Regions from separate parts of the Ruegeria sp. CDSC085 genome, predicted to be linked through region 3. Evidence: riboswitches for the same ligand, from Rfam matches in the RefSeq annotation. Region 3 holds a riboswitch; each other region holds the start of a gene.

Region 1 (10,179 bases), on a different contig from region 3:
CGTTCGGAACGACACTCGCCATCCGATGATGCAGGCACTCAAGGCACTGGACTATGATGCGATTGGTCTTGGCAACCATGATTTCGGGTTCGGGCTGCCATCATTGGACAAGACCCTTGCACAAGCCCCGTGCCCGGTTCTGTGCGGCAATCTTCATCGGTCCGGAGAAATACAATCATGGCAGCGTTTTGCGATCCTTGACCGCATCATACCGGCAGGAAACAAGGGCGTACCCATTCGCGTTGGCGTGTTTTCGGTTCTTCCACCGCAAACAACACGTTGGGAAGAACATAATCTGAACGAAACCGTAGTGGCGGACGACATTGTTGTCGCGGCACGGTCCCTGACGAATTTCTTGCGCGAAAAAGGGTGCGATCTGATCGTGGCGCTCGCCCATTCCGGGCTTGGAAACCCGGACACAGCGGCCGACACCGAGAATGCCGTTATCCCCCTGGCCGCGATTGAGGGCATCGACGCTGTTGTCGCCGGGCACACTCACCTGACCCTTCCCGCACGCACCAGCGCCCAAACCCCGAATGTGGATTACGCGAAAGGGCTGGTGCATGGTACGCCGGTTGTCATGCCCGGCTCGGCAGGCGCATATCTTGGAGTAATTGATTTAGCCGTTACCCTACAGGCCCAGTCGGGGCTGCGTGTTGTTGACAGCCACGCTGAATTGCGCCCGGTTTCCGTGGGCGGCACCGCTATTGGCGAAGACTTGGAAATCGCGCAACTAGTTGAACCCGCACATCAGCAGACCCGTCAGGACATGGCCGCGCTCGTTGCGCGCGTCTCGGACACATTGCACAGCTATTTCAGTTTCTGTGCACCGGATCGTGGACTGACGCTTGTTGCCGCCGCACAAGCAACCGCGTTGCGCCCCTTTTTACACGGCACCGCGCTTGCAGAGCTGCCACTGTTGTCAGCCGTGTCGCCAGCCAAATGCGGCGGGCGCTCTGGCCCTCGGTATTACACGGACGTTCCGGCCGGTGAAATCTGTCTGCGGCACGTTGCGGATCTGCATGTCTTCCCCAATGAGTTGCGCGCGATCCAGATCACAGGCACGCAGTTGCTGGAATGGTTGGAGATGTCAGCCAGTGCATTCAACCAACAATTCCCCGATGCCGAGGCAGAACTGTTCGACCGGGATCGGGCGGGGTACAATTTCGATATCATCTTTGGCTTGTCCTATCAGATCGACCCGTCGCAACCGCCGCGATACGATGTCGGGGGGCAAAGGATTCATCCCGGTCACAGGCGGGTGCATCATCTGACTTGCGCGGGCCAAGCCGTGCGGCCGGATCAGGTGTTTGTCATTGCTCTCGATAATTACCGCGCAAGCGGTGGTGGACATTTTCCGTATCTATCATCGGCCCTGGCCATCAATCTGCCCCCGCTGGATATCCGGGACATTTTGCGAGACTACATGACGCACCGCCTGCCACCCGACCCGTTGGCCCGGCAGCCTTATCCGTTCTCTCTGATGCCGAAATCAGGGATGACGACCATTCTTCGGACAGGGCCCGGTGCTTTGAAGTATGTCGGCGAATTGAAGAGGTTCGCCCCCAAAATTCTGGAACCTGACGAAAACGGTTTTGCACGCATTCGCCTGACGCTCTGACGGGTTGTCATTTGCCGAAGCCTTCCCTATATCCAGAGTCGAGAGGTTGGCGCGGGCGAGCGCCTCGCCAACCTGGTCAGGTCCGGAAGGAAGCAGCCACAACGAGCCCCGCTTGGGTCGATGTCCAACCTCTCACTTTTCGAACCTTAGCCGCAGGAGGGCTTTATGATTGTAGAAAAGACCCTTCGGGCAGCACGGTTCTGACCTCACGGTATCAACTGACTGCCTGAACACATGACCCGGGGATGAGCGATCGCCATCCGTCGGGAGTACTGTTTCTGACGACAGGCAGACCAATGTTTATTACACTTTCGGACCTGGGATGGTCCTCTCACTTTGCTGCGCAACACGCGGCTTATCCTTCCTGCACACCTTTTCGCATCACTTCCGTTCATCGGGACCGCCTGATCGGGCTGAACCCGTATGGTGAAGTCCCGTTGCTGACCCTCGATCAGTCAACCGGCAGCTATGCCGTTGGCGATTGGGTTCTCACCGACGACGACAAACGCGTGCGCCACTTGCTCGACCGGCGCAGCCTGCTGCACCGACGCGCCGCCGGTACAGGTGCCGCGACGCAACTGATCGCAGCCAATGTCGATGTGCTGTTCATCGTCAGCTCGTGCAATGCCGATTTCAACCTGCCCCGGCTGGAACGATATCTGGCGCTTGCGCATCAGGCCGGGTGTTACCCGGTCGTTGTTCTGACAAAGGCCGACAAATCAGAGGACCCTGATAGTTTCTCGGGGCAGGTGCAATCACTGGACCCGTTCTTGACGGTTCTGGCGATCAACGCGCTGGACCCTGCAGAAGTTGAAAAGGTTCTGTCCTGGTGCTCCAAAAGCCAAACCGGAGCGCTGGTTGGCTCGTCGGGCGTTGGCAAGACGACACTTGCCAATTCCATGACCGGTCAGGATCTCACCACCTCGGGCATTCGCGAGGATGACGCGCGGGGCCGGCACACAACGACCGCACGCGCACTGCACCGGATGCGCAACGGCGGCTGGTTGATCGATACACCCGGAATGCGCGCGTTGCGCCTGCTGGACGCTCAGGACGGGATCGACGAAGTTTTCTCGGACCTTGCCGAGTTGAGCCGGGACTGCCGTTTTGCGGATTGCCAGCACAACTCCGAGCCCGGATGTGCCGTGCAAAAGGCGATCAGTCACGGCACGCTTGATCCGGTGAGACTGGACCGGTGGCGCAAGCTTCGGCGCGAAGATCGGCGCAACTCTGAAACAGTCGCACAGTCCCGCGCGCGGGACAAAGCGTTCGGTAAGATGGTCCGTGGCGTCATGAAGGAAAAGAAACTTCGCAACCGGTGATCGTTGGACGGTGCCCGGCCCGTCCTGCGCCGCGTCTGGTCAAGCGATCAGTCGCGGCCAAACCGCTGCGTTGCGCCGGGCAAATGCTCCGATATGACCAACCTCAGGCAACCCGAAATCGGCGGGGCTCAGCAGGTGACGGTTGGCATCGGGGCCGTAAAGATCCGCAAGCCGCCAAACCGCTTCCGGCGGCACCATCTGGTCGTCCTCGAATGCAAACAAATCCACGGGCACTCCAGTTTCCTCCCAGTGCGCCGCAGGTAAGTCACGCCCGATTTCAGGTACATAGCTTAACGGCGCTGTACACCATTTGCGCCACTGCCAATAGACCGATGCCGGCAGGTCCGAGCCAAACCCGATCGCCTTTCCGGGAAGGTAGCCAAGTGCTCGGGCCAAAAGCGGGGCATGGCCGTACCAGAACAACCCTGCCAAACCCCGATAGGGCCACGGATGGTCGCTTAGGGTCACAAGCCCCGAACACACACAGATCATCCGGTCAATCAGATCGATATCCGGTTGTACTGGCCCCAACATCGCGCCGACGGAATGGCCGATGGTCCAGTGTTTCGCATTCGGGAATCGCCGACGCATTTCCGCCCGTGCCGCGGGCATGTCGATCAAGGCCCAATCCGCCATGGTCGCACGCGAATCTTTCAGGCGGCCCGTTAAAGAATACCCATAATCCCTATAGTCATAGGTCAGGCAGGCCATGCCCTTCTCAGCGGCAAGCCATCGTGCGAAATGGCGGTAATAATCACGCGGCACACCCGTTGCACTGTTCAGCACGACGACGATTTCGGGCGAAGTTACCGGGCTATACAATCGGGCGGACAGCGTTTTCTGCCCGGACGGAAACCGAAACTCCTCGGTCAATACCGTTTGCTCTGTATCCAACATGATCTCTGGCTTTTCGCTTGGTAAATCCGGCTTCCGAACCTCAACACCCTCGACACTATGCATGAACCAACATCGTATCCAGCATGACCAAGCGTCCGGTCAAAAGATCGGCTTGACTCGGTGCGTGCTCAAACGCTAGCGGTTGTGTGATGGTTTCCGGCCTCCACAAAGGGTCGGGATGAAAAGGGAACACGGTGCGGTAATGTCTGGTCATACAGGCAACAACCAAATCCGCGACTGCCCCCGCAACTGTAAGCGGTAAGCGATGCCAAAACACCACTGGCCCAATGGCCGGGAAGGTCGGCAAAGCAATGACCCGCAAGTCAGGAGACCTGCCATCGGAAACGAAACCGAAACTCGGGCGGGGTGTCCGGGCAGGTCCTGACGGCATCACGCTGTCCCACCTGTCCCAAATATCCTGTCCGCCACGCGCGGAGGGCGCAGGATGATCTGGAAGACAAAAACGCGTGAATACAGTGCAACAGTATGTCAGCGGACGGGCAAAACCTGCCCCGCTTTGGCGCGGCTGGCGCGCTCGATATCCGAAGCCGTGACGCAGGCGACCTTGGCCACAAGTGACGATTTGGAGGTTGAGGGCAGCAGTGAGCTGTCGCATTGCGCCGAAGGATGCCATGCAATTTTCCGCGCGCGATCAGAGAGCATTCGTATCTTTTGCGGGACGCAGCCCGAAGCCGCAATTGAGCCCCTGAACGGCTATGCCGACTTGATCTTCGGAAACACGTTCAGTGCGATGCCATCCGGCGTCGTAAAAAACCCACCCTGCGCGATGATCCAGGTTTCCACGATCCGGCCTCGAAAACCCGTTTGCGGGCCCGCGCAGATGTCAATCTGATTCCAGACTGACCCGTGCCTGGGCACGCCGAGAGGCCCAGGCCAGTTGCGCATCCGTTTCGACAGCGCAAGGACGTACCGCCCGCAATCGTTCCAGCGCTGTGTCCGCGCGTTCGCCGCATTCGACCATCAGCCGCAGAACAACCATACCTGACCTGCCACAGCCCCCACGGCAGTGCACCAAAACGCGACCTCCACCTGACAGCGCGTGCCGGGCTGCGGCGCTGACAGACGGCCACGCGTCCTGAATCGCCTGTGTCGGCGCTCCGAAATCTTCGATCGGAAGGTGAACCCATCGGCTGGCGCGGCTTTGAATGTCGCTGCCGAAATCCTTCGCGCCATCCTGAAGCATCTCGACATCCGTTGTCATCGATACAACAAGCCCCGGCTGCCAGGCTGCGATCGTATCCAGATCGCTGAAATAATCCCCGCCACGTCCGGGCATCGAGGTCAGTGCAAGCGTTCCGCCTCCGACTTGCAGGGCGTAGATCACCAGCTGCGACATGAAACGTGTCCTCCCCAAAGAACTCTTTACAACAATGAGTCATTAAATTTGCTAACGCAGTTTAGTGCGAAAGCGACTCGTTTCTAAATCAAAAATCATGACACCACGCTGTGGACGCGGGCAGCGGTGGCCACTACGCTGTGCCCAAGCACCGAATCCCAACGAGAAGACATGACAGACAGCTCCAGCCCCGCCTATCAGGTTCTCGCCCGCAAATACCGCCCGGAAACCTTTGCCGATCTGGTGGGTCAGGATGCCATGGTGCGCACCCTGAAAAACGCGTTCGCGGCCGATCGGATCGCGCAGGCCTTCATCATGACCGGCATTCGCGGCACCGGCAAAACCACGACCGCGAGGATCATCGCCAAGGGCATGAATTGCATCGGTCCGGACGGAACCGGTGGCCCCACAACCGAGCCCTGCGGTCAGTGCGAACACTGTGTCGCCATCATGGAAGGTCGCCATGTCGACGTGATGGAGATGGACGCCGCCAGCCGCACAGGCGTCAACGATATCCGCGAGATCATCGACAGCGTGCGCTATCGCGCCGCCAGCGCACGTTACAAGATTTATATCATCGACGAGGTTCACATGCTCTCGACCAGTGCTTTCAACGCGCTGCTCAAGACGCTGGAAGAACCGCCCGCGCACGTGAAGTTCATCTTCGCGACCACTGAAATCCGCAAAGTGCCTGTCACAGTACTGTCCCGATGCCAGCGCTTCGACCTGCGCCGGATTGAACCCGAAGACATGATTGGCCTTCTGAGCAAGATCGCCGAAGCGGAAAGCGCCCAGATTGCCGAAGACGCGCTGGCACTGATCACCCGAGCAGCGGAAGGATCGGCCCGGGACGCGACCTCGTTGCTGGATCAGGCGATATCGCACGGGGCTGGCGAGACGACCGCCGATCAGGTCCGTGCAATGCTTGGACTGGCGGACCGTGGCCGCGTTCTGGACCTTATGGATATGATCCTGCACGGCGACGCCGCGGGCGCACTTACCGAGTTGAGCGGGCAATACGCCGAAGGCGCGGACCCGCTGGCGGTGCTGCGCGACCTGGCCGAGATCACGCACTGGGTGTCCGTCGTAAAGATCACACCTGACGCGGCCCAGGACCCGACAGTTTCTCCGGACGAACGGACCCGGGGCCAACTCATGGCCGAGGCTCTGCCGATGCGGGTCCTGACCCGGATGTGGCAAATGCTGCTGAAGGCGCTCGAGGAAGTCTCCGCTGCCCCCAACGCGATGATGGCCGCTGAAATGGCCGTTATCCGCCTGACTCATGTGGCTGATTTGCCCAGCCCCGAAGAGCTGATCAAGCGATTGCAGGATAACCCGCCACCGCCGCAGGGCGGGCCCAACGGCGGCGTGCCCATAGCCAGACAGGGTGCGGTTCCAACGCAAGCTGGCGCGGCCCATCCGCCTGCCTACGCGTCGCCCCCTCGCGGTGCCGGTGGTGCGCCGGTTGCAGCTCTGGCGCAGGATGCTCAAACGGCCCTTGCGCGGTACCCGACCTTCGACCACGTGGTCGAACTGATCCGAACCAATCGCGACGTGAAGTTGCTGGTTGAGGTGGAAAACGGCGTGCGCCTCGTGTCCTATCAGCCCGGACGAATCGAATTCACACCCGCCGCTCAAGCACCGGCGGATCTGGCTCCACGGCTGGGCTCTGCCTTGCAACGCTGGACAGGAAACCGGTGGGCGGTCTCGATTGTCTCGGATGGGGATGCACCCACAATTGGGGAAGTACGGGACGAGGCCGAGCTGGCACTGAAATCCGAGGCTGAACAACACCTTTTGGTTCAGGCTGTGCTGGCGCAATTCCCCAAGGCGAGAATCACCAATATCGAGACGCCGGAACAACGCGCCGCCAAGGTCGAGACCGAAGCTCTTCCCGAAGTTGAAGACGAGTGGGACCCGTTCGAGGAAGACTGACCTTGCAACCCGTCATCTCGTGTCACAAGTGATACTCATCGACTCTTCCCGTGATTACACCGTTCCACAACGTGAGCGAGGGATTTCATGCGAGCGTCACCACTGCATCCAATTTTCGAATTGATTGTTCACGACATCGACCTGCGCGAAGTTGCAGGTGATACCTTGTATCCTGACACTCGGCAGGCGTTCGAAACCCACTCAGCGTTGCTGTTTCCCAAACAATCAATCCCGGATACATACCATGTTCGCATCGCCGAACTGTTTGGCCGTTGGAGAATAGAAGAGCCGTGGCGGCGGCACACGACTTTGAATTTCAGATTTCCGAACTGACCTAGAAAACAAAAGACAGCCTTTGCTCAAAGGACGATCTGCGCTTGCTGGATTTGCAGGCAAATTTGTTGTGATATGTTGCGGCACACGGACAGTATGTTCCTGCCGACGCCTGCACTGATCAACATTCTGACGGCCAAGGCCGTGCTCCCGTCGGGTAACCCGACCGAGCTCGCATCGACCCTAGCGGCGCGGGCAGATATGCCGGATCAACTGAAAATACACTGAAGGATGCCATTATCTGGCACCGGTTGTCTCATTCCCGATCAAAGATTTCAGCCGATCTGGCCGAACTGTCAAAAATAACCAGATGGCAGGATTGCCAATGGCGCGCGATCTGGCCAAATCCTGTATTCATCGCTTCGCATGCCTTTGCTATCGAAGGGATAGGGCATCATGAAGGTCAGACCCTGCTGGACAACGCAATCACGTTCTGCACGCAGCCCGAACAAGTCTATTCCCACAAGCGGTCAGTCGGCGACGTTCTCATCTGGGACGAACGCGCCACGATGCATCGCGGCCGTCTCTGGAACTAATACCACCCAGGAACCCTGAAATCCATTTGCTGCTCTGTCAGCGACGCCGAAGGTTCAAACCGCGTTCGAGAAAACTAAGAACCAACCCTCCCGCGCCCGCCACGGTCTATCGGCTGCGCCGATACCCCTGAGCGGCCTTGCCAAAGACCTTGACGACGGGCGGGACAACCCTTGTGCGATGTGGCCGCTGCCCGTATCTAGAGCGCAAACGGAGACACAGGAGAATACTATGCTGAAAGGACTCGGCGGGCTTGGCGGTCTGGGCGACATGGCCAAGATGATGAAATCCGCACAGGACTTGCAATCCAAGATGACCGAGATGCAGGAAGAGCTGAACAACATGATGGTTGTCGGTGAATCCGGTGCTGGCCTGGTCAAGGCAACTGCGACCGCCAAGGGTGAACTCAAAGGTCTGGATATCGATCCGTCCATCTTCAACGGTGACGACAAGGAAGTGGTCGAAGATCTGATCCTGGCCGCCATCAAAGACGCGCAGACCAAGGCCACCGAACGCTCGCAGGCCGAGATGGCAAAACTGACCGAAAGCATGGGCCTGCCCGCAGACATCAAGCTGCCGTTCTGATACACCCTCCTGACGGATCATCGGCCGGGCACCTGGGCCTGGCCCTTTTGCAGGAGCGCCCGGGTTGAGTTCCAACAGCGATATAGACAATCTGATCGACCTGATGGCCAAGCTGCCGGGCCTCGGCCCACGCTCGGCCCGCCGCGCCGTTCTGCATCTGATCCGCAAACGTGCCCTGCTGCTGACACCCCTGTCTGATGCCATGCAGCAGGTCGCGATCACCGCCCGGGAATGCCTGAATTGCGGTAACGTGGGCACTACTGACATCTGCGATATCTGCGACAACGAGGCCCGCGCGACCGGAGAGTTGTGCGTGGTTGAAGACGTCGCCGACCTCTGGGCGATGGAGCGCGCCGGTGTTTTCAAAGGCCGCTATCATGTTCTGGGTGGCACGCTGTCGGCGCTGGACGGGGTCGGCCCGGACGAACTGCGCATTCCCCGACTCAGGGACCGGGTCACGGCCGAAGGGATTACCGAGGTCATTTTGGCGCTCAACGCGACCGTCGATGGCCAGACAACCGCCCACTACATTGCAGACCAACTGGAGGGTCAGGTGCGCCTGACCTCTTTGGCCCAAGGTGTGCCGATCGGCGGAGAGCTGGATTATCTGGATGACGGGACGATTACGGCGGCGCTGCGGGCGCGGAAAGAGATCTAAATCAGCTTTGTCAAACCGCACCCCTATTTTTACGCCAGTAAGAACAACACCCCTCGGGCATTAAATTGAGGTACGCATCTTGAGCAAGTATCCAGAACTTTTTGTCCTGAGACATGGCGAAACCGAGTGGAACAATCAGGGTAAGTTCCAAGGGCGCAAGGATTCTCCGTTGACGGAAAATGGCAAGTCTCAGGCTCGAAAACAAAACGAGATACTCAAACAAGTCCCGGATGCACCATCGCGTGTTTATGCCAGCCCACAGGAACGGGCTAAACACACCGCGCGTTTGGCAACCTCACCTCATCATGAGGTGATACATGACGATCGGCTTATGGAAATCGCGTTTGGACAATGGGAAGGTGCAACGAGGGATTTCATCCGAGAGCAAATCGACTGTTCCTATGAAAGCTATCATTGGTATTTTCGCAGCCCGGGCGGAGAGAACTTGGATGACATCTGCGGTCGCGTAGATTCTTTTCTGAAGGAACAGGTAGAGCCAGCGATCATCGTAACCCATGGCGTTACATCATTGGTGCTGAGAGGGCTTTGGTTGGGCCTGGATTTGGACACTCTGCTACGGCTACCGAGAACACAAGGGTGCGTGTTTCACCTTGCTAACGGCATTGAAACCATATTGAGCTGAGCTCATGGATTGGGCTCGAATTCAGGTTTGCCTCGCTTTCAATACCGGGACAGCCATAGTTCAAAAAAGCAACTTTGGATGATCACTAAACTGCTCTAAGGATAGATAAACTCAGCGAATACTTTGGAGCACTCCTCATGACCCGTCTTCTTGCGCTTGCTTTTGCTACATTTTCTGCCACCGCCGCCCTTTCACAAGAGCTGATCGACAAAGGCTACGTCGAAGGCTGGAACATCATGATGGACCCCGCACTTGGCAACGGGTGCCTGATCCAGACGGTGTATCAGGATCTCT
Region 2 (10,179 bases), on a different contig from region 3:
CACAGGGTTTGGTGTTCGTCAAACGAGGTTTTTACCACTACTCAAACCGCCATTCTTAGAGAAATATTATGTCTCGAAGTGAGTGAAAAACGAAACTTCATGACAAGGCGAGAAGGATGAACTAGGAATCTAACAAAGAAAAAGTTCTGGACGTATTGTGGAACACATTGCCTTTACCTTTGAGATGGGGGTCGTTTGTACCCTTCTGGCTTTCACCGTTTTTTTGTTCGTCTCCGAGATCATCAGGATCGACCTTTCCGCCATATTGGTTCTGGTTCTCATAGGCTTGCTCAGCTACGCGCCCGGGCTGGGAAATCTGGCGGATGTAACCCTTCTGTTCGACGGCTTCGCATCCAATGCCGTCATCTCGATCATTGCGGTAATGATCGTCGGTGCTGGTCTGGACAAGACGGGGATCATGAACAAGGTTGCTGCCGTTATCCTCAAATATGGTGGCAAATCGGAAGGCAGGGTTGTTCCAATCATCTCAGGAACCGTTGGCGTCATTTCTTCGTTCATGCAGAATGTCGGCGCCGCTGCTCTGTTTCTTCCCGTTGTCAGCCGTATTTCTTCGCGGTCAGGTATACCGCTGTCACGACTGCTGATGCCGATGGGATTCTGCGCCATTTTGGGTGGCACAATGACGATGGTCGGGTCGTCTCCACTTATCCTGCTGAACGATCTGATCTTGACGGCAAATGACAGTTTGCCGGCCTCTCAGAAAATGGAGCCCTTCAGCCTGTTCTCGGTCACACCGATCGGTGCAGTTCTGATTCTGACGGGAATTGGTTACTTTTTGCTGTTGGGACGCTGGGTTTTGCCCGTGGCTGAAGGGCCTGACAATACGGGCACCGGACAAGGGACAAAGGAATACCTGCAAAGGGTCTATGGCCTCAAAGCCGACGTGTTCGAAGTCGTAGTGCCCGAGGACAGCCCCTTGGTCGGAGAGATTCTGGCCGACATCAACCACGAAAACCACCTGTACATCATTTCCACCTTCTATCGCGGCAAAACCTCGATGGTTCAGGTTTTGACAGCCGAAATTGCGGCCCCGTGTCGGCTGGCCATCGTCGGCCGCCGTTGGGAGGTCGAGACGTTCGCCAAGAAATACGGGCTTACCGTTCTTCCGGATTTGGACATTTTTGTCGAAGAGTTCGCCCCCACCAATGCAGGCGTGGCCGAGGTGGTCGTCACGCCAGACAGCAAGCTGATCGGCAAATGCCCCCGCGAGCTTTTGTTCCGCAAGACCTATGGCATGTCGCTGCTGGCCATTCACCGCGGCGAAGAGACGCTGAGCCATGTCGAGACCGAGGATCACGAATCCACTCAGATCGGGCTCGAAAAGTTTCAGGCCGGTGACATGCTCGTGGCGCATACCAGATGGGACAACCTGATGCGGATCAAGCGCGACCCGGACTTCGTCGTTGTGACAACGGACTTCCCCCAGGACGAACTGAGGCCGCAAAAAGTCGGCTGGGCCCTGGCATTTTTCGCCATTTCGCTGTCATTGATCCTGTTCACGGACGTCCGGCTTTCGCTCTGCCTTCTTACCGGAGCGGTAGGCATGATGTTGACCCGTGTGCTCAGCGTGGATGAGGCATACCGCGCGGTCGGGTGGAACACCGTATTCCTGCTCGCCTGCCTCATACCTTTGGGACAAGCTGTACAGAACACAGGCACGGCTGCGTGGATCGCCCAGCAGATCATGATAATTCTGGACGGCTGGCCGCTCTGGTCGCTGCAAACCGGAATCGCTGTTCTGGCGACTGCTTTTTCTCTGGTCATGTCAAATGTCGGGGCCACTGTCCTGCTGGTGCCTTTGGCGATATCGATTGCGATAGCGGCTGGTGGGAATCCATCGGTTTTTGCACTGACCGTCGCCATTTCCACATCGAACAGCTTCATCATCCCAACCCATCAGGTAAACGCATTGATTATGGGTCCGGCAGGATACAAGGTGATGGATTTCGTGCGTTCCGGCGGGATCATGACTGTGCTGTTTCTGGTCGTTTCGCTGCTCATGATCAACGTCATCTATTAGCGCGAGAGGATCCGGGGTGTTCGGCGGTCTTTTCCCATCATCGGGACAGGTTCTGTCGAGGCATCAGCTCAACACAGTGTACGACCCTTGTAGAGATACCGTTCGTCGCCGGGCCCATCTCAGGCTGAACCCCGGACGACATGCCGCCCATCGACGCCCACAGGTCGCTTTCTACTCCTCCGCATCATTGTTACGCGCGACTCGCTTGACAAGCAGGCCAGCGGTGCCGCATGTCCCTTTCGTTGGTGTCGGTGACAGCCGATGAAAAGGGAATGCGTCAACGGTCATGCCGCCAAACGCAGCCGCCCCCGCGACCGTGAACGGAGAGGATGCCCAATGCCACTGGCCCAAAGGCCGGGAAGGCGGGACATCCGACAGAGGCCCTCCTCTGGCATCCGCAAGCCGGGAGACCTGCCAACAACCGAAGTTGAAACCGGGCGGGGTGTTCCGGTGTCGGGTCCGTGACCAATCGTGGCCCGCATGAAACCCCGTCCCCCGCGAAGAGGATTTGGGGGGATGAGAGACATGACCGAGACCACACCAGTCGAGTTGCTGGTCTGTACCACCTGCCGTCGCGGCCTGCCTGTCGAAGATGACGCGCAACGCCCGGGCGCTTTGTTGCACAAGGCCCTGGAACAGGCTGACCTGCCCGACGGTGTCACCCTGAAAGCCGTAGAATGCTTGTCAAACTGCGATCAAGGTTGTTCGATCGTATTGCGCGGCGGGCCGGGCCGCTGGACCTTCGTCTATGAAAACCTGAGCGAAACAGATCATGTCGACGTCATTGTCGACGGTGCGACCAAGTATCTGGCCACTGAAGATGGTTTGGTGAAATGGCGCGAACGCCCCGAACATTTCCGAAAAAACTGTGCCTCGCGCATTCCCCCGATTGGAGCCTGACATGTCGAACCTCGAAAAACTCCCCGTTACAGTGATCACCGGCTTTCTGGGCTCGGGCAAGACCACGTTGGTGCGTCACCTGATGCAGAACCCGCAGGGCAAGCGCCTTGCTGTCGTGGTCAACGAGTTCGGCGATGTAGGCGTCGATGGCGACATCCTGAAATCCTGCGCCATTCCCGATTGCCCGGCGGAAAACATCATGGAACTGGCCAATGGCTGCATCTGCTGCACCGTGGCAGATGATTTCATTCCCACCATCGAGGCCCTGATGGCTCTGGAACCGCGCCCGGATCACATTCTTATCGAAACCTCGGGACTGGCGCTTCCCAAACCATTGCTGAAGGCGTTTGACTGGCCCGACATCCGCTCGAAAATCACCGTGGACGGCGTGATCGCCCTGGCCGATGCCGAGGCTGTAGCCGCCGGTCGCTTCGCGCCCAATGTCGAAGCGGTGGATGCCCAGCGCATGGCCGATGACTCGATCGATCACGAAACGCCCCTGTCCGAGGTGTTCGAGGATCAGATCTCCTGCGCCGACATCATCCTGCTGACCAAGCCCGACCTCGCCGGCCCTGAAGGCGTGGCAAAAGCACGCGAGATCATCGCCGCCGAGGCGCCGCGTCCCCTGCCCGTGGTCGAAGTGGCCGAAGGTGCGGTGGACGTTCGCGTTGTGTTGGGTTTGGAAGCCGCCGCCGAGGATGACATCGACGCCCGCCCTTCGCATCACGACGGCCACCATGATCACGAGCATGACGATTTCGAAAGCATCATCGTCGAGTTGCCCGAGCAAGCCGATCCGGCCCAACTGGTGGCCAAAATCGAACGCCTAGCCAATGAGCTGAACATCCTGCGGGTCAAAGGGTATGCCGCCGTTCAGGGAAAGCCCATGCGTCTGTTGGTACAAGCCGTGGGTGCGCGGGTACGTCACCAGTATGACCGTCCGTGGGAACCCGGCGAAGAACGCCGTTCGCGTCTGGTCGTCATCGCCGAGCATGACGATATCAAAGAGGCGGAAATCCGCGATATCCTCGTGGGTGTGCGTGAGGCTGCCGAGTAAGATCCATGCACGTCGTCTTCCGCGAAAGCCACGGACTCGAGGAAACCGAGACCCCGACCGATCTGGGCCAGAGCCCGGCAGAACTGGTAGTGCTGTCTTTCTCGGACAGCGACCTGGGTGCTTTCGCGGCGGGCTGGCATCGTGGTGGCGGACCGGATGGGCGAATGCCGACCCTGCGGCTGGCCAATCTGACAGCTTTGAAACACCCGCTGTCCGTTGACACCTATGTCGAGCAGACGCTCGAGGGCGCCAAGGGCATTCTGATCCGTCTGATCGGTGGCGTGCCCTACTGGTCCTACGGCCTGCAGCAGGTTCTGGCACTGGCGCAGGCCAAAGGCATCGCTCTGGCCGTCCTCCCAGCGGACGGGCGCGAGGATACGCGGTTGGATGACTATTCCACCTTGCCCGTCTCGACCCTGCGGCGGCTGGCGCATCTGTGCGATACCGGCGGCGAGGTCGCGGCACAGGCCGCACTGGCACAGATGGCTCTGGCGGCAGGGCTTTATGCCGGTCCGGTGATGGGCGCCAAGACCTTGCCCGAATGTGGCGCGTGGTGTCCGGATCGCGGCGTAATCCCGGTGGAAACCGCGTTCGAAGATAACGCTAAACGCATCCTCGTCACCTTCTACCGCGCTTACCTGACCTCAGCAGACACCGCCCCGATCGCCACCCTGATCCGCAGCCTGCGGGCCCGTGGATTCGAGGCGATGGGCCTGTTTGCCCCGTCGCTCAAGGCGCCTGTGGCCGCCGACTGGTTGCGGGAACAGGTTTTTGCGCTGAAACCATCGGCAATTGTCAATGCCACTGCCTTCTCGGGCAAAGGTGCGTCGGGAACATCGCCTCTGGACGCAGCAGATGTGCCTGTGTTTCAGGTCACTCTCGCCACCTCGCGCCGCAAAGCGTGGGCCGAAGCAGAACGCGGGCTGTCCCCCGCCGATCTGGCCATGCATGTGGTACTGCCCGAGGTGGATGGGCGGATCTCGGCGGGAGTCGCGTCTTTCAAGGAACCCGGCAAACGCGATCCTTATCTGGAATACGCGCGCTTTGCACATCGGCCCGAACCGGACCGGATCGAAGCGATCATCGACCGTGTCTCGGGCTGGCTTGCACTGAACGACAAACCCAAGGCAGATCAGATTCCCGCGCTGGTCCTGTCCACTTATCCCGGCAAAGACTGGCAGATGGCCCATGCGGTTGGCCTTGACGCGCTGGCCTCGGCCCAAGCGATGCTGTCCGATCTTCGCGAAGAAGGCTATAACATCGCGACTGGCGAGCCGATTGCCGACACTCTTCTGGACGCACGGATTTCGTGGGCGCTCGAGGATTATCTGGATGCGCTTGCGGATTTGCCCGAGACCCTGCGCACCGATCTGCACACCGCATGGGGCGCGCCCGAAGATGATCCGGCCTGTGCCGATGGGGTCTTCCATTTCACCGCACTGCGACGCGGTAAGGCGCTGGTCGCGCTGCAACCCGAACGCGGCACGCCCGAGCTGCGTGATGACGACTATCATGACCTCTCGCGCACCCCGCGCCACAGCTATGTCGCCTTCTATTTGTGGCTGCGCAAAGGGTTGGGCGTGAACGCGCTGATCCACATCGGGGCACATGGAACGCTGGAATGGTTGCCCGGAAAATCGGTCGCTTTGTCTGCTCATTGCTGGCCCGAGGCGCTGATCCGCGATCTGCCGGTGATTTATCCCTTTATCGTCAACGATCCCGGTGAAGCCGCGCAAGCCAAGCGCCGGATTGGAGCGGTCACGCTGGGCCACATCCCGCCCCCGATGAAGGAAAGCGGCACGCCGGATCGGATGGTGCGGCTTGAATCGCTGCTGGATGAGTTTTCGAACGCCGACGGGCTTGACCCCAAACGCCGTGACCGCTTGCAGGAAGACATCCGTGATGAAGCGCAGGCCATTGGCTTGGAAAGCGATCTCGGCCTTGATCAGGCAACCTGCACCGCCGAAGCGATCACACGTATCGACCGCTTTGTCTGTGACATCAAGGAAAGCCAGTTTGGCGACGGGCTGCACATCTTCGGGCGCGTGCCCGAGGTGACGGGCAATTTCGATCCGGCCCCGTCGGCCCACGCTGAACGCGACGCGCTGATCAAAGCGCTCGGGGGCAAACGGATCGATGCCGGGCCTTCGGGTTCACCCTATCGTGGTCGGTCAGATGTTCTGCCCACCGGGCGGAACCTTTACACCACTGACCCGCGGTCGGTTCCGACCCGTGCGGCCTATGCGCAGGGTGTGAAACTGGCCGAGGAACTGGTGCGACGCCATCTTCAGGTAGAAGGCGATTACCCAAAGGGGCTGATCGTCGATCTGTGGGGGTCAGCCACCATGCGCACGGCGGGCGAGGAATTTGCCATGGCCTTGCACCTGCTGGGCGTCAAACCCGTATGGGACAAAGGGTCCGAGCGGGTTTCCGGCATCGAGGTTCTGCCGATCACTGACCTGAGCCGCCCGCGCCTGGACGTGACCTTGCGGGTGTCGGGCCTGTTTCGGGATGTTTTCCCGACGCTGTCCGCTTTGTTTGGCCAAGCGGTTCGCGCATTGGCCGCGCGTGATGAGGCGGCGGACTGGAACCCCTATGCCGGGCAGGAGCCGGTGGCGCGGGTCTATGGACCTGCGCCCGGAAGCTATGGCGTCAACATGACCGAACTCTCCGAGGTGTATACCGACGAGGCCCGTGCACAGGCAGGTGAAGCGTGGCTTGAGGCCAGCTCTTTTGCATTGGAAGGCGAACACATATCGCAGGACAAGGACGGTATCACCCAACGCGTTGCAAATGCGGACAGCTTTGTCCACTTGCAGGACCTGACCGAAACCGATCTTCTTCTGGCCAACGATTATGCCACACACGAGGCGGGTTTTGCCGCCGCCAAGAAGATCGCCGGCGGAACCGCGCAGCTGTACCATCTGGACAACACAAATCCGGAAAATCCTCGTGCCCGCACCTTGCCTGAAGAAATCAGCCGTGTCGTCCATGCCCGCGCCGCCAATCCCGGCTGGATCGCCGGGATGCAACGCCATGGTTTCCGCGGAGCCGCTGAAATCGCAGCGACGCTGGATCATATGGCCTCATTCGCGCATTTGTCCGGCACGGTCGCACCACATCTATTTGACCTCTACCACGATGCCACGCTGGGCAACGCAGAGGTGGACGCGTTCCTGCAAGAGGCCAATCCCAAAGCTCGTCAGGCCATGCAGGACCGGTTCCGCGCGCTGCTGGAGGCCGGGCTTTGGAACACGCGCCGGAATTCCATCCGGGCCGATTTGGAGGAATTGAGATGAGTGCACCAATTGTTCAGGGCTGGTGCCCCGGCGCCCATCGTCCGATGATGTCCGGTGACGGTCTGGTCGTCAGGGTCAGGCCCCGGCTGGCGCGTCTGGACGCCGATCAGGCTCTGGGACTGTGCGATCTGGCGGACCGCTTTGGCAACGGCTCGATCGATTTGACCAATCGCGCCAATCTGCAAATGCGGGGCGTCGACGAGGAAGACCACCAGTCTCTGCTCAAAGAGCTTGCCGCGCTGAACCTGCTGGATGCGGAACCCGGCATCGAAATACGCCGCAATATTCTGGTTACACCGCTCTATCAGGCGGGCGATTTGACCGCTCGGTTGACCCATGAACTGATTGGCCGGCTTGCAGACCTGCCGGCGCTGCCTGCAAAATTCGGCTTTGCAATCGACACAGGCCCCGAACGTCTGCTGGCGTCGGATTCGGCGGATATTCGTCTGGAAACCGTTGCAGACGGCCTGATCCTGCGCGCTGACGGGTGCGAAACCGGGCGGAGCGTGACCGAGACCGACGCCATTGACCACGTGATCGCGCTGGCAATGTGGTTTTCCAAAACCTACACACCCGAGACACGCCGCATGGCGCGTGTCATCGACGCCCTGCCGCAGGAATGGCAAGGGTGTGCGCCCGGTTCTGTTGGCGCAAAGCTTCAACCCGGCCCCTGTGAACTGGGTGCTCTGTACGGCGCGGCTTTTGGGTCGCTGCCTGCGCGCAAGCTGTATGATCTGATCGAGGACAGCGGTGCTTGCGCCCTGCGCGTCACACCGTGGCGGCTGATCCTGCTGGAAGGCGGGGCGGCGATACCTGCCTCGGCGTTTGTCGAAGATGGAACCGATCCGTTGATGACCACCGACGCCTGCCCCGGCGCACCGTTCTGCCCGCAGGCACAGGCAGAGACGCGCGACGTCGCCCGCGCATTGGCTTCGCGTGTTTCCGGACGTCTCCATGTTTCAGGCTGTAGCAAGGGATGCGCCCGCATGGGCCCCGCTGACATCACATTGGTAGGCGATAACGGACGATTTGATCTTGTCAAACAGGGCCGCGCGGGGGATGAGCCCTGCCAGCGCGGGCTTGACCCCCAAACACTCATGACCATGGACTTCACCTGATGCCCTATACATACGAAACCGATGGCGCAGCGATCTACAAGGAAAGCTTTGCCACCATCCGGTCCGAGGCTGATCTGGACCGGTTTTATGCCGATGAAGAGCAGGTTGCCGTTCGGATGATTCACGCCGCGGGTATGGTCGGGCTGGAAGAGTTCGTGCATTTCTCACCCGGCTTCGTGCAAACGGCCCGTACTGCATTGGAAAACGGTGCACCGATCCTGTGTGATGCGCGCATGGTCAGCGAAGGCGTCACCCGCTTCCGCCTGCCCGCCGATAACGGGGTGATCTGCACCCTGCACGATGAACGCGTACGCCCGCTGGCCGCCGAGATGAGCAACACCCGTTCCGCCGCTGCGCTGGAGCTGTGGCGGCCGCATCTGGAGGGCGCGCTGGTCGCCATCGGCAATGCGCCCACCGCGCTTTTTCATTTGCTGAACATGCTGGAAGACCCGGATTGCCCGCGCCCTGCCGCGATCATCGGCTGCCCGGTAGGCTTTGTCGGTGCGGTGGAATCCAAGGATGCGCTTTGGGAAGCCCAACCGGTGCCGTCCTGCATTGTCAAAGGCCGTCTGGGCGGCAGCGCCATCACAGTGGCGGCCGTCAACGCCATCGCAAGCCGGGCAGAATGAAGATGGGCACCATATACGGTGTGGGCCTTGGCCCCGGCGACCCGGATTTGATGAGCGTCCGGGCGGATCGCCTGCTGCGCAATGCAAAACATGTGGCGTTCTTCCGCAAACCCGGTCGCAGCGGCCAGGCACGCAAGATCGTCAACGGGATGATCCCCGAAGGTGCGATCGAGTTCCCTATGGAGTATCCCGTGACCACCGAGATCCCGGTGACAGATCCGCGCTATAACGAATTGCTGGCTGCGTTCTACGAAGACTGCACCAAGCATCTCAGGGCCCTGTCCGAACAGGGTGAGGACGTGGTTGTTCTGTGCGAGGGTGATCCGTTCTTCTATGGCTCGTTCATGCATCTTTACAGTCGTCTGCGCGAAGACGCGCCGGTTGAAGTTGTACCCGCAATAACGGGCATGTCCGGAGCCTGGACTGCGACAGGAGACCCGATCACCTGGGGTGATGATGTTCTGACCGTGCTGGTTGGCACCCTGCCCGAGGACACGCTGGCTGAACGCATGGCTAAAACCGATGCATTGGTCGTGATGAAAATCGGGCGCAACATCGACAAGGTGAAACGCGCTCTGAAGACCGCTGGCCTGTATGACCGGGCATGGATCGTGGAATATGCGCAGATGCCAAACCAGACGGTGACTAAGCTGTCTGAAGCCGGCGAGAAGATCACCCCGTATTTCTCGATCATCGTCGTGCACGGTCAGGGGCGGCGACCATGAGCGGCTGGGTCAAGATTGCCGGTCTTGGGCCGGGTGACGAGGCGCTTGTTACGCCAGAAGTAACGGCCGCACTGGCCGAAGCCACCGATGTTGTGGGCTATATTCCTTATGTGGCGCGTATTTCCGAGCGCCCCGGCCTGACACTGCATTCCAGTGACAACCGGGTCGAAATAGACCGTTCGCGACACGCGCTGCAAATGGCCGCAGAAGGCAAACGCGTGGTCGTTGTATCCTCGGGTGATCCCGGCGTGTTTGCCATGGCGGCGGCCGTTTTCGAAGCGCTGGAAAACGGCCCCGCAGAATGGCGCGACCTTCAGATCGATGTGCTGCCGGGGATCACGGCGATGTTGGCTGCATCCGCGCGCGCGGGCGCCCCAATGGGGCATGACTTCTGCGCCATCAACCTCAGC
Region 3 (10,179 bases):
CAGATCGTTGGACTGCGCACGGTCCTTGGCGGCTTTTTTGTCCAAACCGTGGCCGATCCATCTGTTGGTCAGGCGGGTTTCAAGTGTTTTTAAATCGGTGTCCAAAAACACCTTGAATGTCCACAGTTGGTGAAGTTCCGACCAACCCGGTTCATTCAAGAGAAGGTAATTGCCTTCAACCAGAACAACGCGCTGATCCGCTGTGATCATAGACCGCGCAGCAATAGCCAGATCGAGATTTCGGACAAACTCGGGTACTGCGACTTCTCCTTCCGTACGCAATCGACCAAGCAATGCATGAAAGCCGGCAAGGTCAAAGGTTTCGGGGGATCCTTTGCAGTTCAGTAAGCCGCGATCCTTCAAGATCACGTTGTCATAATGGAAGCCGTCCATGGAAACCAGGCCGGTTGCGACGCCGCGTAGATTGAGCTCTGTGGTCGCAAGGCTGGCCGCAGTCGTTTTCCCCGATCCCGGTGGCCCGGCTATCGCGACAAGATGCCGGTCTTGCAGCGGCGGCAAAGCTTGAACAGCATCCGCGATTCTGCTTGCTAGCGCCTTGGGGGTGGCAAGTTTGCCAGTCACGCGGCCTGATCCTCGGCGGGCGGTTCCTTGGCACCGGTCATGAACGCCACCGCGTCGGACATCGTGTAATCCTTGGGATCAACGACACACAGTCGTTTGCCAAGCCTGTGCACATGAACCCGGTCGGCAACTTCGAAAACATGAGGCATGTTGTGACTGATAAGGATGATCGGGATACCGCGAGACTTCACATCAAGGATCAGTTCAAGAACGCGACGGCTTTCCTTTACGCCCAGTGCGGCCGTTGGCTCGTCCAGGATGATGACCTTCGAGCCGAACGCCGCGGCCCGCGCCACGGCAACACCCTGACGCTGACCCCCGGACAGAGTTTCAACGGCTTGATTGATATTCTGGATTGTCATCAGGCCCAGTTCGCTCAGTTTGTCGCGGGCGAATTTCTCCATCGCCGGACGGTCGAGCATTCGGAACCATGATCCCAACGGCCCTTTGCGCCGGATTTCGCGCCCCATGAAGATGTTGTCTGCAATCGACAGGGCGGGGGACATCGCAAGCGTCTGGTAGACCGTTTCGATACCGGCTTCGCGCGCGTCAATCGGGGAATGAAAGTTCACTTTCTGGCCTTCCAGCCAAACCTCACCTTCATCCGGCACCACCGCGCCTGATACCGCCTTGATCAGCGTTGATTTGCCTGCGCCGTTGTCGCCGATCACGGCCAGAATCTCGCCCGGCATCAGATCGAAATCGCACTGATCCAGCGCCGTTACCTTGCCGTAGCGCTTCACAAGGTTCCGTCCTTTGAGAATAGGTTCCATCAGGCTGCCACCTTTCTGATCCACTGGTCGACCGCGACCGCTGCGATGATAAGGATGCCGATCAACAGGAACGTCCATTGCGCATCAGCGCCCAGCAATCGAAGCCCAAGTGTGAAGACGCCGACGATCAACGCTCCGAACAGCGACCCAAGAATGGACCCGCGACCACCGAACAGGGATATACCTCCGATCACGACCGCCGTTATGCTTTCAATGTTTGCCAACTGTCCTGACGTCGGAGACACGGACCCAATGCGACCAATCAGGGCCCAGCCCGCGAAAGCGCAGATCAGCCCGGACAGCATGTAAACTGACATCAGCGTGCGATGCACATTGACACCGGACAGCTTGGCGGCTTCCGGATCATCACCGACCGCATAGACATGCCTTCCCCAGGCGGTATGACGAAGCGCGTAGGAAAGCACGAGGATAAGCACCAGCATGAAGATCACGCCGACGGTGAATACAGCCCCGCCGACGTTAAACTTGGCACCGAACAGTTGCAGGATGCTGGCATGTTCCTCGATCTCCTGTGACCGGATGGTTTCGTTCTGAGAATAGAGGAAATTTGCCGCGAGAACGATTTGCCACATGCCAAGCGTCACGATGAACGGCGGCAGTTTGATGCGGCTGACAAGATAACCGTTCACCGCGCCGATTGCTGTGCCAACGAAAAGGCCACAAATGATCGAGACCGATGGCGGCAGCCCATACCGGAAGGTGAACTGACCCATCACAACCGACGACATTACCATGATTGCCCCGACGCTAAGGTCGATACCTGCCGTCAGGATGACAAGGCTTTGTGCCGCAGCCACGATCCCGACAATCTGAACCTGCTGCAGGATCAGGGTCAGCGCAAATGGCGAGAAAAACTTGGAGCCCAACAAGACACCGAAAATGACGATGGCAGCCACAAGAACGATCAACGGCACCAGAGAGGGGTTCACATGCAGAAAATGCTGAACCGTTCCGACAAACCCGCGGTGGTGATCGTCAAATTCGGCAATCTGTTCCGGGCTGCCTTTTGCAGCGGCTTCGAAGTCGTCTGATCGTCGTGAAGTATCGGACATAAAGGTTCCCCCAAAGCGTCAGGTCACTGACGACTCTAGCAAGTTTTCGGGCGAATGGGTGGCTTGAAAAGCGGAAGGCCGCCCTCTGCGGCCCTCCGGGTGATCAGGTCAACCCCAGCAGAGGTCCATGCCTTCTTTGACCGAGATTGACTCGACGCCACCAGCGGCCTTGTCCGTTACAAGCGCCACGCCGGTGTCAAAGAAATCCTTACCGGGTGTGTTTTCAGGTTTTACACCTTCGTCCGCCCATTTCTTGACGGCCTCAACCCCCAGTGATGCCATCAACAGCGGGTATTGCTGCGACGTTGCGCCGATAACACCATCAGCAACGTTTTGGACGCCCGGGCAGCCTCCGTCCACGGAAACGATGAGTACGTCATTTTCACGTCCGATGGCTTTGAGCGCTTCATAAGCGCCTGCCGCCGCAGGTTCGTTGATGGTGTGAACAACGTTGATCGTCGGATCCTTGGCCAGTAGGTTTTCCATCGCGCGGCGACCTCCTTCTTCGTTGCCGGCAGTGACATCACTCCCGACCAGACGGGGGTCATCTTCATCGCCGATCACGTTCGGGTCTGCCAGATCAACACCGAAGCCCTGAAGGAAGCCCTGATTGCGCAGCACATCCACTGTCGGCTGGCTGACGGCAAGATCCAGTGTCGCGATTTTGGCGTCGTTGGCGGCGTCGCCCAGCGTGGCTTTGGCCCATTGTCCAATCAACAGCCCGGCAAGGAAATTGTCCGTGGCGAACGTTGCGTCAGCCGAGTCAATGGGTTCCAGCGGCGTATCCAGAGCGATTACCAGAACCCCTGCATCCCGCGCCTGCTTCACAGCCGGAACGATGGATGATGTGTCCGAGGCCGTCAGCAGAATGCCTTTGGCGCCGTCCAGAATGCAGGTCTCAATGGCTTGCACCTGCGTTTCATGGTCACCGTCGACCTTGCCCGCAAAGGCTTTCAGCGTCATTCCCAGCTCTTCCGCCTTCGCTGTCGCGCCCTCCTTCATTTTGACAAAGAACGGGTTGGTGTCCGTTTTGGTGATCAGGCAAACAGTTTCACCTTCCGCCATTGCACTGCCAGCCATGGCAGCAGCTGCCAGCGCTGTCGCGCCCGCAAGTCTTGCAAGTTTCATCGATAATCCTCCCAGTTTTTCTAATGCCCATGAGGGCACGAGAGCGATCAGGCAAAAATAACCTGATCCCATGAGAAACCATCACAAGAATCAAATATTGAGTCAATAAATAACTCACTCTTATTTATTATTGACAGGGCGGGTCGGCTTTCTCATTCTCAAGCAAGAAAGGGGTGGTCGTGCCTGAATATTCATCTCAGACAAACTCGATTGGCTCGCACGGGTCAGAGGTGCGCGGAACGAACCAAAGCGGCATGCGGGCCCGAAACGAACGCCTTGTGTTATCTCTTGTCCGGCGCCATCAGGCCCTTGCGAAGTCCGAAATCGCGCGCATGACGGGACTGTCGGCACAAACGGTTTCCGTCATTATGCGTCTATTGGAAAAGGATGGGTTGCTTCTGCGCGGTGAACCGGTTCGCGGGAAAGTCGGGCAGCCTTCTGTTCCCATGCGCCTCAATCCGGATGGTGCGTTCTTCTTTGGGCTTAAAGTCGGGCGCCGCAGTACCGAACTGGTTTTGACTGACTTTGTCGGAAACGTGCGGCAACGAGAGAGGCGAACCTATGACTATCCAACGCCGAATGCCACTTTGGATTTTTCCAGAGAGAGTCTTGGGAAAGTGATGTCGTCCATGTCACCTGAGTCCAAAAGCAGGATCGCGGGGCTCGGAATAGCTATGCCCTTTTACCTGTGGGACTGGGCGAAGGCTTTGCAGGTTCCTCAGGAAAAAATGGACCCGTGGCGCGCGTCGGACTTAAAAGCGGACCTGGCTCTCAGCTGCAATATGCCAGTTTTCCTTCAAAATGACGCGACAGCGGCCTGTGGTGCGGAATTGGTTTTTGGCCCGGCTGACGGGCCAAGAGATTTTTTGTATTTCTACGTCGGCTTCTTCATTGGCGGCGGGGTGGTCCTCAATGGCTCGATCTTTTCTGGTCGGGGAAACGCAGGCGCGCTCGGTCCTTTGCCTGTTCCTGATGACGCTGGCGGTGTGAAGCCGCTGATTGACGTGGCCAGCCTTTATGTGCTCGAGCGTGCAATCACGACAGCAGGGGCAACCTCGCATTCTTTATGGGAATCGACCGAGCATTGGGATGTGCCAAAAGCTCAACTGGAGAACTGGTTGAATAAGACCGCGAGCGGGATTGCCTATGCGATTGTATCATCATGCAGTCTAATCGACTTTGAGTGCGTAAAGATTGACGGCTGGATGCCGCCGGACATCAAGGCGCATTTGGTTGAATTGGTCGAAAACAAACTGTCCGAGGTTAACCTGACCGGTCTTGAGCGCCCTTTGGTGGTGGCGGGGGCCGTGGGCCCGGATGCGCGCTCGCTGGGCGCAGCAAGCTTGCCGTTGTCGGAAAGGTATCTTTCAGAAGCCTAGAAGTGTATTTCCCCTTCTTCCACTGATGCTTACCGAAGCACGTCAAACCACACCAGACTTCCCAGGTTCATAACTTTTTCGACGGCCATCACAATTGATCGTTGACGGAGACTGGGATTGTCTGGCAAGCCGCTGGACATGTCCGGTTCCGGGGCGCGCTCTGGAATCAATAGGGAATGCGGTGCGGGCTCAGGCCCAATTCCGCAACTGCACCCGCAACTGTAAGCGGCGAGCAGGGCTGAAACGCCACTGGGGTTTTCCCGGGAAGGCCAGTCCGATGCTTTGACCCGCAAGTCAGGATACCTGCCGGGCATGTGCCCCCATAAGGGGTGCTCCTCATCGGCGACGGGATGTGCGTCGGACCAGGATGCCTGAAAGGGCAATTTGGCGTTGGATGTCCCGCAGTCAAAGTGAATTTCGCACCGGGATTGGCGCGACGGGACAAGGACGACTGTTCATGAAAAAGCTGCTCAGTGCAGCCGCTGCCGCGATGGCACTTCCTGCCATGGCAAATGCGCATTTCCTTTTGGAATACACCACCGACACCATGATCGAGAAACCCGGCGATGTGCCGGTCAAGCTGATCTTCTGGCATCCGTTCGAGAACGGTCACGTCATGGATATGGAAAAGCCGCAGGAATTCTATGTGATCCACAACGGCAAAAAAACTGATTTACTTGGTACGCTGGAACCTGTCCGCTTCACCGGTGGAGAAAACGAGGGGGCGGCATTCAAAGGCAGTGTTCCTGTCAAACGTTCGGGCGATTACGTGCTGGTGACGGTTCCTCAACCTTATTATGAGGAAGCCGAAGACATCTATATCCAGCAGTTCACCAAAGCGTTCCTGAACCGCAACGCATTGCCGACCGACTGGATGAACCCTGTGGGTCTGCTGACCGAGATCATACCGCTTAACAAGCCGACCAACATCATCGCGGGTTCGACCTTCACGGGCCGTGTGATGGCTGATGGTCAGCCGGTTGCAGGTGCTGAGATCGAGATCGAGTACATGGCCGCCGAACCTGGCATGGAAAGCTCGGCCGCTTCGACACCGAAGGTGTCACCAATGCCGGGTGGTGCCGTGGTCGCCATATCGGACGACAACGGGTACTTTTCGTTTGGCGTTCCAAAAGCCGGTTACTGGGGTTTCGCAGCACTAGGTTCAGGTCCAGTGACCGAACATGAGGGTAAAGAACTTAGTCAGGATGCGGTCATCTGGATCCGCGCCTGGGATCTGGAGTAAACCCAAATGCACATCGTCGACGGAGCCCTTTCCAACCCGGTCGTGGTCGGCGGTGCCGTCGCCGCTGCGGGTGGGATTGCCATGGGCCTCAGGTCACTGGATCTTGACCGCATCCCCACTGCCGGAGTGTTGTCAGCCAGTTTCTTCGTGGCATCGTTGATCCACGTACCCATTGGTCCGTCATCGGTACATTTGATCCTCAATGGCATGGCTGGACTGCTGCTTGGCTGGGCCGCATTCCCGGCTTTGTTCGTCGGGCTTTTGCTGCAGGCGGTCTTTTTCGGCTTTGGCGGATTGACGGTGTTGGGGATCAACACCGTCAATATCGCTTTGCCCGCGGTGGTGGCCGGATTGTTGTTTGGTCGTCTGATCGCGCGTGGGACGCCTTTGCAGGGTGCGATCTGGGGTGGCTTGGGCGGCGCATTTGCCATTGCGGCGACGACCGGCATGGTCGCGACTTCACTGGCACTGTCGGGGGATGAGTTCCTGCCCGCTGCCAAGCTTGTTTTCTTTGCACATATACCTGTCATGGCCATCGAAGCGATCTTGACCGGGTTCGCCGTTTTGCTGGCGCGCAAAGTCAAGCCCGAGCTGTTTGTCAGAGGAGCGACCACATGAAGCATCTGGTTATCACACTGGCTTTGTGCTGTGCGCCTTTGCCTGCGCTGGCGCATAAAGTCATAGCCGGTGTTTTTGTGTCCGGTAATGCGATAGAGGGTGAGATCGGTTTTTCCAGCGGCGATATGGCAAGCGATACCGAAGTCATTGTTACTGGCCCGGATGGGGCAGAGCTGGGTCGCACGGTGACGGATGCAGACGGGTTTTTTATCTACACTCCGAACTCAGCCGTGGCGCATACATTCTTTGCTGACCTGGGCGCCGGGCACGTGGCCCAGATTACTATGCCTGCAGAGGACGTCGCGCAGATTATGGGTGTTGTCGCAGAAAAAGCGGACAGCGCAACTTCGGCGACCATGGCCCAGACTGTCGGTTCCGCGACTTCACTAGGCCAAGAGGAACGACAGATTATCGCAAAGGCCGTTCGTGACGAGTTGCGCCCGCTCAGGCGCGAGATCGCGGCCTATCGCGAACAGAATGACCTGCAAACCATCCTTGGCGGGATCGGGTACATCGTTGGTCTGTTCGGTCTGGGCTTTTACATGGCGGCGCGCCGCAAGCTGGCGGCCTGATGGCACACGTCCTGGGGCACCAAGAGAAAACACTGGCCGAAGCCGGTGACGGGCCTGAAGGTCTGATCAACCTGCTGGACCCTCGGATGCGGATCGTCATGGCAGTTGCTTTTGCAGTCGTGACCGTGGCGCTGTCAGCCCTCATTGCGCTTTGCGCGGCGTTGACCGTGTCTCTTTCGCTTTTGATGATTTCACGCTTGCCGTGGCGAAAGACGTTGAAGCGAATGGCCATGATGGATGGATTCATCCTGTTTATGCTGATCCTGCTGCCCTTTTCCATGCCCGGAGACCTGATGTTCACGCTTTGGGGGTGCCCGGCAAGCTGGCAAGGCTTCTGGAAAGCGGTCCAGATTTCTTTGACCGCCAATGCCGTGATCCTGTCCCTGCTGGTGTTGGTTGGCACGATGGAGCCGGTCACTCTGGGTCACGCCTTGCATCGTCTGCGTTGCCCTGAAAAGCTGGTTTACCTTCTGATGTTTACAATTCGGTATATCGAGGTGTTGCGGGAAGAGTATCTGCGCTTGCGCGCCGCCATGAAGGTGCGCGGTTTTCGGCCAGCGACCAACTGGCACACATATCGCAGCTTTGGTTACCTGGTGGGCATGATGCTGGTGCGTGCGATCGAAAGATCGGAACGCATTCTGGCCGCGATGAAGTGCCGGGGGTTTTCCGGGCGTATGCCGTTGATTCAGGAATTTAACCTGACCCGCAGAGACATTGTGTTTGCTGCTGGATTCAGCGGTCTCTGCCTGGGTCTGATCATTCTGGAATTCGTATGACACTGATCGCGCTAGAAGACATCTGTTTTTCCTACCCCGGCCAGCCACCCGTCCTCGACGGAGCAAGCCTGAGCCTGAATGCCGGGCAGCGCCTGTCTCTGACTGGTCCGAACGGTGCGGGAAAATCGACGCTCCTGCGCATCATACTTGGGTTGCAGCGCCCGAGTTCTGGCACCGTCACCGTTTTTGGTCAGCAACGCGTGGAGGAGGCGGATTTCCACGAAGTGCGCCGCCGGGTGGGGCTTGTATTTCAGGATGCGGACGATCAACTGTTCTGTCCGACCGTCGCCGAAGACATCGCCTTTGGGCCGCTCAATCTGGGCAAGACACGCGACGAAGCGCTTGCCATTGTCGATAAAGTGCTTGGTGATCTGGACTTGATGCACTTAAAGAACCGCATCACGCACAAATTGTCAGGCGGCGAAAAACGGCTGGTGACACTGGCGACAGTTCTGGCGATGGATCCCGAAGTTCTGTTGCTGGACGAACCGACGAATGCGCTGGATACGAAAAACGAAGCGCGCTTGCTGGAAATCTTGCGAGCGTTGCCACAGGCGATTCTGCTGGTCAGTCATTCGCCGGCGTTCCGCACGGAACTGGCACCGGATGCACTGGACCTTCGCGACGGGAAGCTGGTGCCGGCCTGACCTGTTCTCGTGGCAACCAGATACAGTGGTTTCAGAAATGCTATCACGCCGCCTGAGCCAAGCCATGAAGCCGAAAGCGAACCCTGTGCGTCGTCAGGCCTGGATTATGTCCGCTTTCGGCTCATCAGCCCATATCTGACAGCCCATGCCCGAAAAGATCCGCGTCTGCGCCTGTCCTGTTTCACAGGTTGTTTGGATTGCGCACCGCCTTTGCGATTGAATTCGAACACGTCGATTACCCGCTCGGCGCAGCCACAGGCTTCGCCCATGCCGACTTTGGCGAAATAGAACTTCTCGAAACGCTCCGGGTTTTGCATGGCTGACCTCCTGATTGCATTAAACCCCTTGAAGGGAGTCTTGCCAAATCACTTTCATGCGTTTCAAGCAGCCGCGCTATGGTGCGGCAAATTCGTTTCCTGTCCAGACATTGTCCAGTTGATTGAAGACCGGTGAGGTAATGAGCATTTCAGCGGAATAAAGCAGTTGCAGCTCGTCCGCAAACCGCGTGACGCCCGGCACAAGCCCGGTGATATTGCGCCATTCTGCCCAGGTTCCGGGATTCGACAGGCTGGTCGGATTGCCGGGATCAGCTGTCTGGTGCCACCCGGCGGCGTTCAGTAGTGGCGTGAGCGCAAAGCGCGCATCATTGCTGTCGACCTCGGAACAGGCTGCGGCATCGCATTCCCAACTCGTCCAGTCTGCCGCCGCGATGGTTCCGGCGATCGGAGCGGTGGCGTCGATGACCCGAACCAAAACCTCGAAACCGCCACCAGCAGTCGGGCGGCTTAGCGACAGGGGATCGGTTGCCACGGCGTGTAAAGCCGCAGTTGGTGCCAGGCTGAATGTTCGGCCGATCAGAGCCAACTGCGCAGAGCCGTCTGTTGCGGGCGCAGACCCCGCAGCAGGCAGAATCCTGACGGGTGTCAAAATCGGAACCGCGCCACCACGGATCGTGATTTCCTGCACAGCATTGTCAAAGGCCGGAACAAAGTCGCTGCGGATCGTATAGGTCAACGGGAAGCTGGGTTGTTGTGGCCCCGCAGGTCGGGCGCCGTCACGTGTGACAAAGGACAACGGTGGAACGGCACCGGGCTGTGGCAGCGAAATCTGCGGCCCTGCTATGCCCAGAGCGGCCGCGATCATGCGCGAGCGCTGTTCGGCCTCTCCATATTCGCTCAGCAGATTTAAGTAGCCGCCGATCTCGGTGATATTGCGCGGCGCTGGGATGCGGGATGGGGCAACGTCTCCTGCGATGGCCAGCCTGTGGGCTATCACCTCTCGGGCGCGCTGTATTGCCGGAGAGTTGGTGGTTTCGAGAATATTGATGATGGCCTCGGCAAGGCTTTCATCAATACCGGGTTCGGGGGTTGCATTTGTGCTGGTGT

The links. A riboswitch is a leader RNA that binds a small molecule or an ion and turns the genes downstream of it on or off. The one in region 3 is predicted to bind cobalamin.
Region 1: it holds a riboswitch for cobalamin, as region 3 does, so the genes downstream of both, AC2FJB_RS19670 (hypothetical protein) here and AC2FJB_RS21290 (DUF4198 domain-containing protein) in region 3, are expected to answer to the same signal.
Region 2: it holds a riboswitch for cobalamin, as region 3 does, so the genes downstream of both, AC2FJB_RS19240 (DUF1636 family protein) here and AC2FJB_RS21290 (DUF4198 domain-containing protein) in region 3, are expected to answer to the same signal.

The regions. Positions count from the first base shown of each region.
Region 1 is NZ_JBXWNR010000020.1:5,472-15,650, reverse strand. It holds gene AC2FJB_RS19690 (bifunctional 2',3'-cyclic-nucleotide 2'-phosphodiesterase/3'-nucleotidase) at 1-1,621, shown strand, start outside; RNA gene ffs (signal recognition particle sRNA small type) at 1,661-1,759, shown strand; gene rsgA (ribosome small subunit-dependent GTPase A) at 1,918-2,943, shown strand; gene AC2FJB_RS19675 (alpha/beta hydrolase family protein) at 2,983-3,903, opposite strand; cobalamin riboswitch at 3,974-4,194, shown strand; gene AC2FJB_RS19670 (hypothetical protein) at 4,286-4,693, shown strand; gene AC2FJB_RS19665 (protein-tyrosine phosphatase family protein) at 4,685-5,197, opposite strand; gene AC2FJB_RS19660 (DNA polymerase III subunit gamma/tau) at 5,369-7,132, shown strand; gene AC2FJB_RS19655 (TauD/TfdA family dioxygenase) at 7,717-8,001, shown strand; gene AC2FJB_RS19650 (YbaB/EbfC family nucleoid-associated protein) at 8,231-8,584, shown strand; gene recR (recombination mediator RecR) at 8,649-9,242, shown strand; gene AC2FJB_RS19640 (histidine phosphatase family protein) at 9,322-9,885, shown strand; gene AC2FJB_RS19635 (hypothetical protein) at 10,023-10,179, shown strand, end outside.
Region 2 is NZ_JBXWNR010000018.1:58,983-69,161, reverse strand. It holds gene AC2FJB_RS19245 (SLC13 family permease) at 185-2,041, shown strand; cobalamin riboswitch at 2,268-2,474, shown strand; gene AC2FJB_RS19240 (DUF1636 family protein) at 2,567-2,941, shown strand; gene cobW (cobalamin biosynthesis protein CobW) at 2,943-3,998, shown strand; gene cobN (cobaltochelatase subunit CobN) at 4,004-7,297, shown strand; gene AC2FJB_RS19225 (ferredoxin-like domain-containing protein) at 7,294-8,415, shown strand; gene AC2FJB_RS19220 (precorrin-8X methylmutase) at 8,415-9,044, shown strand; gene AC2FJB_RS19215 (precorrin-2 C(20)-methyltransferase) at 9,041-9,769, shown strand; gene cobJ (precorrin-3B C(17)-methyltransferase) at 9,766-10,179, shown strand, end outside.
Region 3 is NZ_JBXWNR010000026.1:10,097-20,275, reverse strand. It holds gene AC2FJB_RS21315 (nucleoside/nucleotide kinase family protein) at 1-582, opposite strand, end outside; gene AC2FJB_RS21310 (ATP-binding cassette domain-containing protein) at 579-1,355, opposite strand; gene AC2FJB_RS21305 (ABC transporter permease) at 1,355-2,428, opposite strand; gene AC2FJB_RS21300 (sugar ABC transporter substrate-binding protein) at 2,537-3,556, opposite strand; gene AC2FJB_RS21295 (ROK family transcriptional regulator) at 3,811-4,935, shown strand; cobalamin riboswitch at 5,062-5,260, shown strand; gene AC2FJB_RS21290 (DUF4198 domain-containing protein) at 5,393-6,178, shown strand; gene cbiM (cobalt transporter CbiM) at 6,185-6,796, shown strand; gene AC2FJB_RS21280 (NikL family nickel/cobalt ECF transporter subunit) at 6,793-7,368, shown strand; gene cbiQ (cobalt ECF transporter T component CbiQ) at 7,368-8,147, shown strand; gene AC2FJB_RS21270 (energy-coupling factor ABC transporter ATP-binding protein) at 8,144-8,794, shown strand; gene AC2FJB_RS21265 (hypothetical protein) at 8,899-9,111, opposite strand; gene AC2FJB_RS21260 (hypothetical protein) at 9,188-10,179, opposite strand, start outside; gene AC2FJB_RS21255 (hypothetical protein) at 10,179-10,179, opposite strand, start outside.